3 regions of the Ferrimonas sp. YFM genome follow, and region 3 is predicted to be linked to each of the others. Evidence: riboswitches for the same ligand, from Rfam matches in the RefSeq annotation. Region 3 holds a riboswitch; each other region holds the start of a gene.

Region 1 (4,938 bases), 170 kb from region 3:
TCGGCACTGGGGCAGGACCTTCATCTGCTGGTGGCCAGCGACAACGCCGCGACCGCCGCAGAGCAGGGCGCCAAGCTCGCCGGCATCACCAAGGTACTGGTGGCGGATAACGCGGCCTACGCCCACCAGATGGCGGAGCCTGTGGCCGACCTGGTGCTGGAACTGGCCGCTGATTACAGCCACATTCTGGCGGCAGCCAGCGCCAAGGGTAAGGATATGTTGCCCCGGGTTGCGGCCCTGCTGGACGTGGCACAGCACTCCGATGTCATTGCCATCGAGTCTGACGATACCTTCGTCCGTCCCATCTATGCGGGCAATGCCCTGGCGACGGTGCAGAGCCTGGATGAGAAGAAGGTACTGACCATCAGGACCAGTGCCTTCGATGCGGTGGCTGAGCAGGCACCGGCGGAAATTCATGCCCTGGACAGCGTCAAGTCGAGCGAGTTGACCCAGTTTGTCGGCGAGGAACTGGTTGAGTCCGAGCGCCCTGAACTGGGTGCGGCGCGGGTGGTGATCTCCGGAGGCCGTGGACTGGGCAGCGGTGAGAACTTTGCCCTGATCGAACAGCTGGCGGACAAGCTGGGTGCCGCCATCGGCGCATCCAGGGCAGCCGTAGACGCAGGCTTCGTGGCCAACGATCTGCAGGTGGGTCAGACAGGCAAGATCGTTGCCCCGGATCTCTACATCGCCGTGGGGATCTCCGGTGCCATTCAGCACCTGGCGGGGATGAAAGAGTCCAAGGTGATCGTGGCGATCAACAAGGACCCGGACGCGCCTATATTCCAGATTGCCGATTATGGCCTGGAAGCAGACCTGTTTGAGGCTGTTCCTAAGCTCACAGAACTGTTATAAATGTGATTTAACTCACATTATGGCGGCATCTGCCGGACAAGTGAGGGACACTTGCGGTTAGAATGCCGCCTTCGCTTTTTGCGAGTACCGATTTAGGTAGAGGCGCATCGCCTATCAGTACGCCGGTCGAGGTTGATACCCGACGACGCCGGTGGAAAGGAGTCGATGCCGAAGTGGGCAGGGCATCATCCCTGGCCGCTGGGGCTGCTTTTAACAGGAGCAGCACTGCCATAGTAAATTCCGAGAGGAGCTCGGATGCTTTTTTACTATGGAGCGCTACTGAAAGGACGGTGGGTTTCTATTCTCTGCATATCCCTCCCTCGACGCACAGTCGTGTCAGTTGCCTCCATCGCTAATCCACAACGATAAGATAACGATGGCCTTAATTAGTTACGCCGATTCGGCACTCTCTCTTCTGCCTCCCCTGGTTGCCATTGGGATGGCGATCATGACCCGCAAGGTGTTGCTCTCCCTCGGGCTGGGTATTCTGCTGGGCACCCTGATGCTGGTGGACTTTGCGCCCATGACGGCGCTGTCCGAGCTCTCCGGCCGGGCCCTGACCCTGGTGTGGGACGATGGCGCGCCTGCCGCCTGGAACCTCTACACCCTGGGATTTCTGGTGTTGCTGGGGATCATGACCGCCCTGATCTCCGTCTCCGGCGCGACCCGGGCCTTTGCCGCCTGGGCCCGCAAGCGGATTCGCTCCGGGCGGGATGCCAAGCTGATGACCATGGCGCTGGGCGTGGTGATTTTCATCGATGACTACTTCAATACCCTGGTGGTGGGCTCCGTGGCCCGGCCGGTGACCGATCATTACAAGGTGTCCCGGGAGAAGCTGGCCTACTGCATCGACTCCACCTCGGCGCCCATCTGCGTGATCTCCCCCATCTCCTCCTGGGGAGCGTACATCATCGCCCTGATCGGTGGCCTGCTCACCACCCACGGCATGACGGAGATCGGCTACCTGAGTGCCTTTATTCAGATGGTGCCCATGAACTTCTACGCCATCTTCGCCTTCCTGCTGCTGCTGGCGGTGGTCTACTTTGGCCTGGACTTCGGTGCCCTGGCCCGGGCCGAGCAGCGTGCCCGTGCCGGTCAGTTGTGGGAGGAGTCCCGCGGCGTGCCCCCCGGTGAGGAGCTGGATCTGCCGGAAGCGGACAACGGTCGGGTGGCCGGGCTGGTGGCGCCCATCGGCTTTTTGATCGCCATCACCGTCGCCCTGATGCTGTTCTCCGGTAATCAGGCCCTGGCCGCCGACGGTAAAGCCTTCAGCCTGATCGGCGCCTTCGAAAACACCGATGTGGCCTGGTCCCTGTTCTACTCCGGCCTGGCCGGGGTGATCTTCACCCTGATGTTCAGCCTGATGCAGGGTGTGCCCGTGGGCTATATGGTGAAGGCGGTGATCAGCGGCACCAAGTCGATGTTGCCTGCTATTTATATCCTGCTGTTTGCCTGGACCATTGCCGGTATCATCAGCGATCTCAACACCGGTGAGTACATGGCCTCCCTGGCCCAGGGCAACCTGCCCGCCTGGTCTTTGCCGGCGCTGCTGTTTGTCCTCAGCGGGTTTGCCGCATTCGCCACCGGCACCAGCTGGGGCACCTTCGCCATCATGCTGCCCATCGCCGCCAATATGGCGGAAGCGGTGGATCTGGCACTGATGCTGCCCATGCTCTCCTCGGTGCTGGCCGGGGCGGTATTCGGTGATCACTGCTCGCCCATCTCAGATACCACCATCCTCTCCTCCACCGGAGCGGGTTGTCACCACATCGACCACGTCACCACTCAGTTGCCCTATGCGGTGCTGACGGCGGTGATCTCCCTGGCGGGCTACCTGGTGCTGGGGATGACCGGGTCGGTGGTGCTGGGCTTTGCCACGGCCACCCTGGGCCTGTTGCTGGTGGTCTTAGTGCTCAGACGCCTGTGCGCGCCGAACAGGACGACGGCGGTCACCGAGTAACGTTAAATGAGCCCCGCTTAGCGGGGCTTTCTTTATGCAGAGAGCGTCGAGCCGGCGCACAGTTTCAGGCGGTTAACTCTGGTCCGGATCCGGCCTTTTGGTTAGACTGTCCGAGAATTTTTCAGGGGGAAGAATTTTGGCTCAACTCTACTTCTACTATTCGGCCATGAATGCCGGAAAATCCACCTCTTTGCTGCAGTCCGCTTATAACTATCGCGAGCGCGGCATGGAGGTGCTGGTGATGACCGCCGGTCTGGATGATCGCTACGGGGTGGGCAAGGTGACCTCCCGTATCGGCCTCTCTTCAGATGCGCTGATCTACCGTCGTGAGGATGATCTCCTGACCATGGTTCTGGAGCGCAATGAGCAGCAGCAGGTCAACTGCCTGTTGGTTGATGAGTGTCAGTTCCTCACCAAGGAGCAGGTACGTCAATTGACCTATCTGGTGGACAAGATGGATATCCCGGTACTCTGTTACGGCCTGCGTACCGATTTTCAGGGTGAGCTGTTCGAGGGCTCCCATTACCTGTTGGCCTGGGCGGACAAGCTGGTGGAGCTGAAAACCATTTGCCACTGTGGCCGCAAGGCCAACATGGTGGTCCGCATGGATGGGGAAGGCAAGCCGGTTCGCAATGGCGATCAGGTGCATATCGGTGGCAATGACAGCTATGTTTCCATGTGCCGGACCCACTACCGGGAACTGGCCTGGGACTGAGCATCAGACGCAATGAGATACGGCAGCTTCGGCTGCTGTTTCTTTTTCTGCTGCTTGCTGAGAGAGAATAAAGTGGCGGTGTTTCGGGAGGGGAGGGCAGGAGTCCTTTCCTGCGGAGAGATCAGCGAATCTTGCTAAGGGTCTCTTTGACCTGATCACGCAGCCAACGGTTGGCCTTGCTGTCTTCCATCTTCTTCAGGTAGGTCAGGTACAGAGGCACCTTGGGGATGTCGAAGGAGGTCTTGACCTCGGCCAGATCGAATTGACGGCCATACTTCTCCCACAGCCAGCGTGACACTGTGACCAGTGAGTCGCTCTCCTGAGCCATCATCATGGCATTGAAAGGGTTGTTGGTGTCCAGGAACACCTCACGCTCATCCACATAGCCCAGGTTCAGGGCGTTACCCATCTTGTAACCGATCTGGCCCACGGCGTAACGGACGTGACGCTGGGACAGGTAGGTGTCCATGTCGATCACCTCTTTGGTGAGCGGGTTGTTTCTGCAGCCCAGGACCACCATCTCCTCCTCCAGCAGCTTCTCCTGAATGATGGACTTCATGTCCACTTTCAGGGCCACCAGGCAGAGATCGTTGTTGTCGATCTGCAGGCTGTCGATGATCTTGGATTCCTCTTCAACCAGGTTGTTGACGGTGATCTTCAACTGGTTGTTGAAGGTCTCAACCCGGCGTGCCAGGGGGTGAAGCACGATGAGGTCCAGGATGTGGTTGGCGGCGATGCGGAAGCGACGCTTGCTGTTGGCGGCGTCGAAGTCGCTCAGGCTTTCCACGCCGTCCTGGAGCAGGTCCAGGGCGGAGTTGACGTAGCCATAGAGTTCCATGGCGAAGTCGGTAGGCTCCAGACCGTTGCTGGTACGGGTGAACAGGGGATGGCTGAAATATTTACTCAGCTTGGACAGTGACTGGCTGACTGCGCTTGGGGTTACGGAAAGCTTGCGAGCGGCCTTGCTCAAGCTCCCGGTAAAGACCACGGCGCGGAAGACGATCAGCAGCCGTATATCGATGGAATCAAAGTCCCGCATTAAAACTGGCATGGCACCTTCCGAGTTAAAAAAACTAATTTCGTCTTGTTAGTGAATCTTAGTCAAATTTTGATAACTATCTGGGCGCGGAATCTAACATGCGGTAACGAATTTGCGCAATAGATCAGCTTAGGTAGCAGTTCACACTTTTCATTTGCAACTTTAAGCGGTTGATTTAAGAGGGGCTTTATCAGATGTTTTTATTAAAAAAGCATTTTAAGTTATGATTGCTTTACCCCCTAATTTTGTTCATTTTGAGCTTAACTAAGTGTGTAAGTTTTTGATGGTAATAGGAAAAGTGCGGCCATCCCTGTTAAGTTCAGGTAATGGCCGCGTTTTTGGTGTTAACTGGTCAGATCTGGGATGTTGACG
Region 2 (4,938 bases), 370 kb from region 3:
CCACCAAGGTGGTTGAGCTGACCGCCGCTGCCGGTGGCATTGAGCAGATGGCCGTACGCCAGTTCAGCGTTGAGAGCACCGGTGACCTGACGCCAGCCATCAAGTCTGAGCCAGCCAACGGCACCCTGACCCTGGCGGACGACGGCACCTTCACCTACACCCCCAACAAGGACTTCAACGGCAGTGACAGCTTCAGCTACACCCTGACCGATGGTGACCTGCCTGCGGGTGAAGCCAAGGTGATGCTGAACGTTGCCGCGGTAAACGATGCCCCCGTGGTTGCCGAAACCACCGAGCTCTCCGGTGCCGCCCGCACCAACCTGTTCCTGGAACTGAGCAGCATCAGCAGCGACGTGGACGGAGACAGCCTCAGCTGGAGCGTTGAACAGACCGGTGGTGACGCCGTCTCCTTCAGCACCAACGGTGGCCGCGTCCAGTTCACCCTGCCCGCCGACGGCGCCGGCAAGCAAGCCACCTTCAGCGTGGTCGCCAGCGACGGTGAGCTTGAAAGCAACAAGGGCGAAGTGGTGATCACCATGACCAAAGCTCAGGGCGGAGACAGCGACTCCTCCAGCTTCGGCTTCCTGGCCCTGGCCCTCTCCGGCCTGGCGCTGCTGCGTCGCCGTAAGCTGGCCTAAGCCAAACCTGAACTGAAAAGGGGAGCCGTCTGGCTCCCCTTTTTTTGTCCCTCATACCGGCTTGCCGCTTAGGCTGGCAACAGACTCCGGTGCAGCCGCCTGACCACGGCCTCCCCCTCCTCCCCCTTCACCAGGAAGCAGAGATTATGGGCACTGGCGCCCTGGCAAATCATCCGCACATTGCTGCCTGACATCGCCTCCAGCACCTTGAGACCGATGCCTGCGGTATGGGCGATGTGATTGCCGATCACCGCCACCAGGGCCAGATCCTGCTCCACCTCCACCCGACACAGGGGAGAGAGCTCCTCCAGCAGGGCGTCGGAGATCAGTGCACGACCGCTGGAATCCGAGCCGGTCTGATCCAGAGTCAGGGCTACCGACACCTCGGAGGTGGTGATCAGATCCACTGAGATGCGGTGACGGGCGAGGATGGCAAACAGCTCCGCCAGGAAGCCCTGGGCATGGAGCATATTCAGGCTGTGGCAGGTCAGCAGGGTTTGCTGACGCCGCAGACTCAGGGCGCGAAACACCGGCTTACTGTCGCAGCGATTGCGAATCCAGGTACCGCCGTTCTCCGGCGCCCGGGTGGAACCGACAAACACGGAGGTGCCGCTGCGCACCGCCGGCAGTATGGTGGCCGGGTGCAGAACCTTGGAGCCAAAGGTGGCCATCTCTGCCGCCTCATTAAAACTCAGCTCCTCGATGGGGCGGGCGTCCGACACCACTCTGGGGTCACAACTGTAGATGCCGTCCACATCGGTCCAGATCGCCAGGGTCTGTGCCCCCAGCCCTTCCGCCATCAGGGCGGCGCTGAAGTCCGATCCACCCCGTCCCAGGGTGGTCACCCGTCCGGCACTGTCGCTGCCGATGAACCCCTGGGTCACCACCACCTGGGACGCCAGCAAGGGCGCCAGCTTCTCTGCGGCCAGCCGGCCAATGGCGCCGATCTCCGGTGTGGCACGGCCAAAGTGGTCATCGGTGCGCATCACCTGGCAGGCATCGAAGTTGCGGGCAGCCACCCCACGCTGACTGAGCAGTTGGGTCATCATCAGCGAGGAGCAGCGCTCCCCCATGGAGAGCAGCCTATCCATGGACTCGGCGCAGCCGGGCTGGTCACTCAGGGCCTTGGAGAGCCGGTCCATCTCGGTCAGGTAGCCATCGAGCTCGGCGGCAATGGTGGCGGGATTCTCCAGACGATCGAGCATGGCGTACTCGATGGCCGCCACCTCTCTCAGCAACAGCTGTCGGCGGGACTCGTCCAGATTGCCGGAGGCCAGCTCCACCAGGCGATTGGTCACGCCGGCGGCGGCACTGACCACCACCAGGCGAACAGAAGGATCCGACTGAATGATGTCGGCACAATGGTTCAGCGCCGTCAGGTCGGCCACTGAGGTTCCGCCGAACTTGGCGACGGTTAAGGTAGGTATAGGATTATTCATGACTTCGAACCTGTATCACTGTTCGAAGAGTCTGGATCGACAACACGCAGGGTACGGCGTAAGCGACCAGAAGCTCTCCACCACATCTTACGGTGACAGTCATGGGGATTCAGCCCCATCGACCGAAGGGGTGGCGATCGGCCGCCGGCCCCCTCTCGGCACTGCTCCCCCTGATTCCGTGTCTTAGAGGACCGACCCTCTCTCCGGAACTGCCTGGGCAGTGCACCTCTTCTGGCCCTGGGTTCAGCTTGCAGACAGGGAGTCTGGTTAAAACTAAACCTAAAGGGTTGCAGACACTAAACCTTAATGCAGTTTTAATGTCAAACGATTGAGTAAGTAATGTACCCCTTAAGCTCCCGTTACGGGAAGCCGGGTCACAGTTTTAACGGGCCCACCCCGCCACCGGGCCGTTACCGCCGGGGCACAATACTGTAATTCGTCTATCATTACAGACACCTTTAGGCGTTCGGTCTGACAGACCGAAACAAAAATCATCCGTGAGTTTCACAAAATGTGACACGGTCGGCAGAAATCGGATTCTGTTAACATTTGCGGATAACATTTGAGCCAAAATACGGTATTTTGGGAACTTCAAATGAACAGAGCGAATCCCAATTCGTCCTGCTCCCCCAATGCTGGCGCATCGGGCTATTACACGCCGAAAAGGAATTTGCATAGGCATTCTTGTCCCGAATGGAGAGTGACTCCGTTCAGGACGGTTGGTTTAAAATGGGCTTTAGGTAGCTGATCATGCAAAATCCACATATCTTGATTGTCGAGGACGAAGCCGTCACTCGAAACACACTGAAAAGTATTTTTGAAGCAGAAGGATACCTGGTATCCGAGGCCGTAGATGGCGACGAGATGCACGACGTGCTCAAGGCGCACAAGGTTAACCTGGTGATCATGGACATCAACCTGCCGGGTAAAAACGGCCTGCTGCTGGCTCGCGAACTGCGCGAGAACAACAACATCGCCCTGATGTTCCTCACCGGTCGTGACAACGAAGTTGATAAGATTCTCGGCCTGGAGATCGGTGCCGATGACTACATCACCAAGCCGTTCAACCCTCGGGAGCTGACCATCCGTGCCCGCAACCTGCTGAACCGCATCGTCAGTTCCAGCAAGGCACCGGAAGAGAAGCCTCAGGTGGAGCACTACCTGTTCAATGGCTGGTCCCTGGAGATCAACAGCCGTTCTCTGGTCAGCCCCAGTGGCGAACCCTTCAAGCTGCCTCGCAGTGAGTTCCGTGCCATGCTGCACTTCGTTGAGAACCCAGGCAAGATCCTCTCCCGTGCGGACCTGCTGATGAAGATGACCGGCCGTGAGCTCAAGCCCCACGACCGCACCGTGGATGTGACCATCCGTCGAATCCGCAAGCACTTCGAGAGCCACCCGGAGACTCCGGAGATCATCGCCACCATTCACGGCGAAGGTTACCGCTTCTGTGGCCAGCTGGAAAACCAGTAAGGCCCAGCCATAAAAAAAGCCGCTTTCCAGCGGCTTTTTTTGTGTCTCAGATTAACTGCGTTGGCTCAGGTACTGCTTGAGGCTGGCCACATCCTCTTCCAGGTGTCGCTCAATCTGCTGATACCACTGCTCATGACCCTCCTGCCACTGAGGCAGATCGCCACACTGGAGTTGCTGAGACAACTCCTGAATCCGTTTCAGGCCCACGGAGCCTGCGGCTCCCTTCAATTTATGGGCTTCGCTGCATAACAGAGGCTTGTCCTTGCTCTGCATGGCGGCGGCCATGGTTTGCAGATACTCGGGCGCCATCTGCTCAAACACCACCACACTCTTTAGCAGGGTCGCCGCGCCAATGGCAGCACAATAGGCATCCAGGGTCTGCAGATCCAGCGAAGCGGTACTTGCGTCCGTCATGCGTACACTCCATCTAACTCATCACATCCTAAGGGAAACAGGTTATCACAGAGGGACAATTTCACCATTGTAAATTATTGGTTTTACACCCATGAATCTGAATGAATGGTGCTATCATCGCCGGCAGTTATATACCGAACGTAGTTGGTTTGATGCGAGTTGTTAGCCTATTCCTGTCAGGGTTGCTGAGTTGTTACAGCGTTGGCGCCTTCACCCAAGAGATAGACCTTCCCAATCAGAATCTTCGGCCCTTCACCCTGCACGCCAGAGGGGTGCAGCTGACCGATCAGCTTCCGGTCTACCTCTACAGAGGAGAGCTGCTGTTGCCCCTGCAGGGGCTGGCCGCATCACTGGGCATCGACGTCAAGGTGGATCCCCAGGCGCTGACGGCCTCGGGCTGGATCCAGGGGGAGAACGCCAACCTGATGTTGGACCTCAATCAGGACAAAGCCAGGCGGGGACTCAAACAGATCACCGTGGACCCAGAGATGATCTGGGGGCGGGACAACCTGGATATCTACCTGACGCCGGAGTTCATTCAGCAACTGCTGCCTCTGACCCTCAACATTCAGAACCTGCGTCAGACCATCAACGCATCCGGGGTGATCCCCATGCCTGCGGTGGATCAGGCGATCACCCTGAATCAGGTCACCGCCGACCCCAATGAGCAGAAAGACCTGACCCAGACCAGTTTCGATCCTCAGCACCCCCACGACTACCAGATCTACACGCCGCCCCTGGTCTACCTGCAGGGAGAGGCTGACCTGGCCGGTGAAGATTATGTCACCGAAGACTACATGTTCAACCTGCTTGCCCAGGGTGACCTGGCCATGCACTCCTATGAGTTCAGCGCCGGCCGTACCCAGGGAGAGGATGAACGCTTCCGTCTGCGGGTCTCCCGGGATCTGGGGGATCTGAACGGGTGGATGCCCTTTCAGTTGGGCGGCTATCAGGTCGGGGATGTGCGCTACTTTGGA
Region 3 (4,938 bases):
TCAGTCACTGACCCCACCTAAGACCCTAAGGAGCCCCAGTGAAGCAACCGACCCTTCTGGCCCTGGCGACCGCCCTGGTCCTGGCAGGCTGTAACGGCAGCAGTGGCAACAGCAATAACAACACCGGCAGTGGTGGCACCACGCCGCCGACCACGGGTGAATCGGCACTGGAGAAAGCCCTTCCCCTCTCCATCGATGTGTTCGGGGTAACCATTCGCGCCACAGCCAACATCGATCGCACCAAGATGTTGCATGCTGCCCAGGTGATGGCTCAGTACCTGGACAACGACGAAAATGGCCTGGTGGATAACGAAGCGGTGGTGGAGAAGCTGGTGGCCAGCAAGGCCACCCTGGTGATGCTGCCCAAGGAATCCGACATGGAGGCGCTGGGCGATAAGCTGGGTGACGGCAAACAGGACAATATTCAGGATCTCTATGGCAGCGAGGTCTACCCTGGCGGTTCCAGTGCCGCCGGTTTCGATGCGTCATTGGAGGAGGTGCTGCACCTGATCACCCACGTGGGCTATGCCCAGGTGTACCCCAAGATCTTCGGGGAAAAACCGGAGAGCCAGATCGCCGATGCTATGGACCAGGCCAGGGGCGGGCGCTTTACCTCTATTCCGGCTAAATACCCGGAAGGGGCCTGGTACACTTATGACGACAGCACCTGTGACTACAGCTGCATGGTGACCGAGTACACCTACTGGGCGCTCACCTCTTTGCTGGGTGGTCAGGCGTATGAGGGACGCCTGGAAGAGATAGCCCACGAATGGAAGCTCAATACGCCCGAGAAGGTTAAGCTGGGCGACCCGGCAGTCTATACCCTGCTGACCAATGGCGAGTATGGCCTGGCCACCAAGCTGCCCAACGGCAACTACAGCTATAAGACCTTCACCATCCAAGGAGGTTAGCCCTCCATCGCCTGAGGCTTTGGCACAAAAAAACCGGCCAGATGGCCGGTTTTCTGTTTTTTGGTCGGCTTAGCCGGCCAGTACCTGGGTCACCCAGGGCAGCATCTGCTTCTTGCGGCTCAGGAAGCCGGCGAAGGTCAGGCTGTCGCCATTGGCGGTCTTGAGGGTGTCGGCCAGAGGACCGGCAACCAGCAGACGGGTCTCTTCAGAACGGATGTTGGTCAGCATCAATGCCGCCAGGTCCAGGCCCTTGTCGGCCACGCGCTGGTTCATCACCGCCTGCATCTCTTCGAGAGCGTGCTCCACCTGACCATAGTCGGCCAGCTCCAGCTGACCCAGGGTGGTGGACTTGCCGGCGATCTCGTAGTTCTTCACGTCTTTATCCAGCAGCGCTTCCGTGGACAGGCCTTCGACGTTGGTCTTGGCAGCCAGCAGATCGGCCAGGAAGGACTCCACGTCTACACCGGCCAGAGGCGCCAGTTGCTCGACGATCTCGGCATCGCGATCTGTGGTGGTGGGGGACTTCAGGCCTACGGTGTCGCTCAGCAGGGCGCCCAGCATCAGACGGGCGATGGGCTGGGTGATCTCAACCTGGTGGATGGCGAACAGCTCGAACAGCACGGAGGCGGAGGAGCCCAGAGGCATCAGCCAGGCTTCCAGAGGTGCGGCGCTGGTCAGGGTGCCCAGGCGGTGGTGATCGACTATGCCCACCAGGTCGGCGTCGTTGATGTCGTCGGGAGCCTGCTCGGCTTCGCTGAAGTCCACCAGGTATACCTGCTCGCCTTTCAGAGGCTTCTCCAGCAGCGGAGGCAGTTCAGCACCGGCGAAATCGAAGATGAACTGAGTCTCACGGCTGACTTCACCCAGGCGGAAAGGGGTGGCGTCTTTGCCACGGGCGGTCAGCCAGTGGGCGGCAATCACGGCAGAGCTGACGCAATCGCTGTCAGGGCTCTTATGGCCAAATACGTTGATCATTTGGGGATCCTTTTAACTACTTCGGCCCCACAGCGGGCCAGTTCCGGACAGAGAGGCGGCTACTATAAAAATCCCCGCCAGGTGTGTAAAGCCCGGCGGCGGATTTAAGCTAGGACTCCCTGAATTTGGGCCCGGTAAAGATGCGTGAAGGCTGGCCCCGTTCCAGATTGTGATGAGCTTGGCTATGTAGGTTTCCCTTTTTACAGGCCTATGCATGTAGGCGGGATGGCTGCTCTTAACGGGTAGAGTCAATTTAAAACAAAGTTATTAATATTGGCTTTTATATAGCTTTTGGGAATATCACAGTCGAAATGGCGTTTGATGGCTGCTGGCCCGGGGACCATGATGAACCTCTGAAAATGCGCAGAGGATTGGGTGATGAGACAGGGGGCATTGTGGTTACTGTTGCCGCTGATGGCGGTGGTGGCCCTGACCACAGATGGAATGATCAGGGCGACACTGGAGCTGCTGGGCTTCGTTGCCGTGCTCGCTGTGGTGCTGAGCGCCTCAGGCGAGAAGGTAAAGGAGTGACACCGAACTGATGGCCAGCCACAGGCCCACTCCCAACATCAGCGGTTTTGGTCCCGCCTCTCTCAGTCGGCGGGCAGTGATGCCGCAACCAATCAGGAACAGACAGACCACCAGCAAACGCTTGCTGGCCCAGAAGACCCCCTCCCATACCGGCGCCATCTGCGGCAGCAGATGGGCCACACCTATGGCCACACAGTAGTAGAGAATGAACATCGGCACGCTGAGCTTGCGGCTTTGACTGCGAAAGGCCAGGGCACTGATAAAGGCCACAGGAATGATCCACAGGGCCCGTGCCAGCTTCAGGGTGGTGGCGGTGATCAGCGCCTGATCCCCGTAGGCTCCGGCGGCGCCGACCACTGAGGAGGTATCGTGGATGGCGATGGCACTCCAGATGCCGAACTGCTCCTGGCTCAGTCCCACCAGATGACCAATCACGGGAAACAGGAACAGGGCGACGGAGTTGAGCACGAACACGGTCGCCAGGGCCAGGGAGACCTGTTTGCTGTCGGCGTCGATGGCCGGGGCCACCGCCGCAATAGCGCTGCCGCCACAGATGGCGGTGCCCGAGGCGATCAGGTGACCGGTCTTGCTGTCCAGCTTCAGGGCCCGGGCCATCAGGGTGCCCAGGGCCAGGGTGCCGAAAATGGTGACGACGATGATCCCCAGGCCCGCCCGGGTGGCATCGATGGCCTGGTCCAGCTGAATGCCGAAGCCCAGACCGACGATGGAGAACGCCAGCAGCTTCTTGGCCAGGGCGCCGGTGTTCACCCCCTTGGGGATGGCGCCCAGGCTGGCGGCCACTATGCCCAGCACCAGCGCCATGGGGGAGCTGATCACCGGCAGCAGGCAGGCCAGGGCCGTGAGCCAGAACAAGGCATGCTGGGGCCGGGAGAACAGTGTTGGGCTGGGGCGTGACATCAATGGGCTCTCGTCAGTGAAAGGCGCTCAGTATAAGGGGATGGTCAAACGGTGACGAGATCCCGATCACGCTTTTTGCCCTGATGGATGCTCAACCTGCCTGGAACAGCAGGATGTAATCCCTTCTGGCCAAAAGTTACTGTTTTGTGGGGTTTGGGCGGGAAACTGGTCTAAATGCCGGTTTCTTAACTTTTTACTGGCGTTCGAAACAGATTCTGTTATAGGCTGTAACACACAGATCGTTACCCGCACTGGGTAACAGTAGAGGCGCATCGCCTATCAGTATCTCGAATCAGGGTGACACCCGATGAGGTCGAGAGAAAGGAGTCGATGCCGAAGTGGCAGGGGCGTCATCCCCGGTCGCTGGGGCTGTATCTAACAGGTGCAGCACTGCCATGGTAAATCCCAAACGGACATTGGGGATTGAATTTACTGTGGAGCGCTACTGAAGGACGTCGTCACCCCTATTTCTCTCCCGTGGGTGGCGTCCGTGGCATATCGCCACTGTCAGCAGCCTCCATCGTACTTATAAGACAAAGAGAAACGATGGTTTTAATCAGTTACGCCGATTCGGCACTTTCTATTCTGCCTCCCGTGGCCGCCATTGGCCTGGCAATTGTGACGCGCAGAGTGTTGCTCTCCCTGGGTCTGGGAATTCTGTTGGGGATCATCATGCTGGCGGATTTCGCTCCCTCGGTGATCCTGTCTGAACTGACCTCCCGATCCACTGGCCTGGTGTGGGACGGTGATGGCTTCGCCAGCTGGAATCTGTATACCCTGGGCTTTTTGATGACCATGGGGACCCTGATGGCGCTGATCTCCGTGTCCGGCGGCACCCGCGCCTTTGCCCGTTGGGCCCGTCGCCGCATCCGTGATCGTCGCGACGCCCAGCTGATGACCCTGTTCCTTGGGGCGGTGATTTTCATCGATGACTATTTCAATGCCCTGCTGGTGGGCAACGTCGCCCGGCCGGTGACCGATCAATACGGCATCTCCCGGGAAAAGCTGGCCTACTGCATCGACTCCACCTCGGCCCCTGTGTGTGTGGTCTCCCCCATCTCCACCTGGGGGGCCTACATCATGTCTCTGCTGGCGGCGCTGCTGGCCAGCCATGGGCTGACCGAGATGACCGCCCTGTCGCTGTTTGCCCAGATGATCCCCTTCAACTTCTATGCCCTGACCGCCCTGGCCTTGCTGATCTGCGTGGTCTACTTCCGCCTGGATATTGGCCCCATGGCGGCGGCGGAGCGCCGGGCCCAGGCTGGCCAACTCTGGGATGCACAAAAGGGCACCCCTGCCGGTGAAGACCTGGGGCTGGAACAGGCCCGCAGTGGCACAGTGCTGAACCTGGCAGGTCCATTGGTACTGCTGGTGAGCCTGGTGGTGGGTCTGATGCTGTTCTCCGGCGACATGGCGCTGCAGGCCGCCGGTGAACCTTTCGCCCTGATTGCCGCCTTGGAGAACGCCGACGGTGCCTGGTCCATGGTAACCGCAGGCAGCATCACCATAGTGATCACCGCCCTGGGAATGATCGCCCAAGGGGTATCTCCAGCGCTGATTGGCCGCGCCATCATTAAGGGGATGCACTCCATGCTGCCTGCGG

Evidence for each region. Region 3 has a riboswitch for lysine ahead of QUE41_RS16120 (Na+/H+ antiporter NhaC family protein). Riboswitches for the same ligand answer to the same signal wherever they lie in the genome.
Region 1: linked by a shared signal. The riboswitch ahead of QUE41_RS16835 (Na+/H+ antiporter NhaC family protein) and the one ahead of QUE41_RS16120 (Na+/H+ antiporter NhaC family protein) in region 3 are both predicted to bind lysine.
Region 2: linked by a shared signal. The riboswitch ahead of lysC (lysine-sensitive aspartokinase 3) and the one ahead of QUE41_RS16120 (Na+/H+ antiporter NhaC family protein) in region 3 are both predicted to bind lysine.

The regions. Positions count from the first base shown of each region.
Region 1 covers NZ_AP027368.1:3,648,623-3,653,560, reverse strand. The annotation lists gene QUE41_RS16840 (electron transfer flavoprotein subunit alpha/FixB family protein) at 1-852, shown strand, start outside; lysine riboswitch at 942-1,139, shown strand; gene QUE41_RS16835 (Na+/H+ antiporter NhaC family protein) at 1,229-2,812, shown strand; gene QUE41_RS16830 (thymidine kinase) at 2,949-3,527, shown strand; gene QUE41_RS16825 (LysR family transcriptional regulator) at 3,649-4,578, opposite strand; gene QUE41_RS16820 (acetoacetate--CoA ligase) at 4,911-4,938, opposite strand, start outside.
Region 2 covers NZ_AP027368.1:3,849,454-3,854,391, forward strand. The annotation lists gene QUE41_RS17745 (S8 family serine peptidase) at 1-638, shown strand, start outside; gene lysC (lysine-sensitive aspartokinase 3) at 707-2,077, opposite strand; lysine riboswitch at 2,140-2,316, opposite strand; gene arcA (two-component system response regulator ArcA) at 2,828-3,547, shown strand; gene QUE41_RS17760 (Hpt domain-containing protein) at 3,599-3,961, opposite strand; gene QUE41_RS17765 (SPOR domain-containing protein) at 4,114-4,938, shown strand, end outside.
Region 3 covers NZ_AP027368.1:3,481,812-3,486,749, reverse strand. The annotation lists gene QUE41_RS16140 (hypothetical protein) at 39-911, shown strand; gene QUE41_RS16135 (manganese-dependent inorganic pyrophosphatase) at 981-1,886, opposite strand; gene QUE41_RS16130 (hypothetical protein) at 2,265-2,417, shown strand; gene QUE41_RS16125 (YeiH family protein) at 2,394-3,335, opposite strand; lysine riboswitch at 3,590-3,788, shown strand; gene QUE41_RS16120 (Na+/H+ antiporter NhaC family protein) at 3,882-4,938, shown strand, end outside.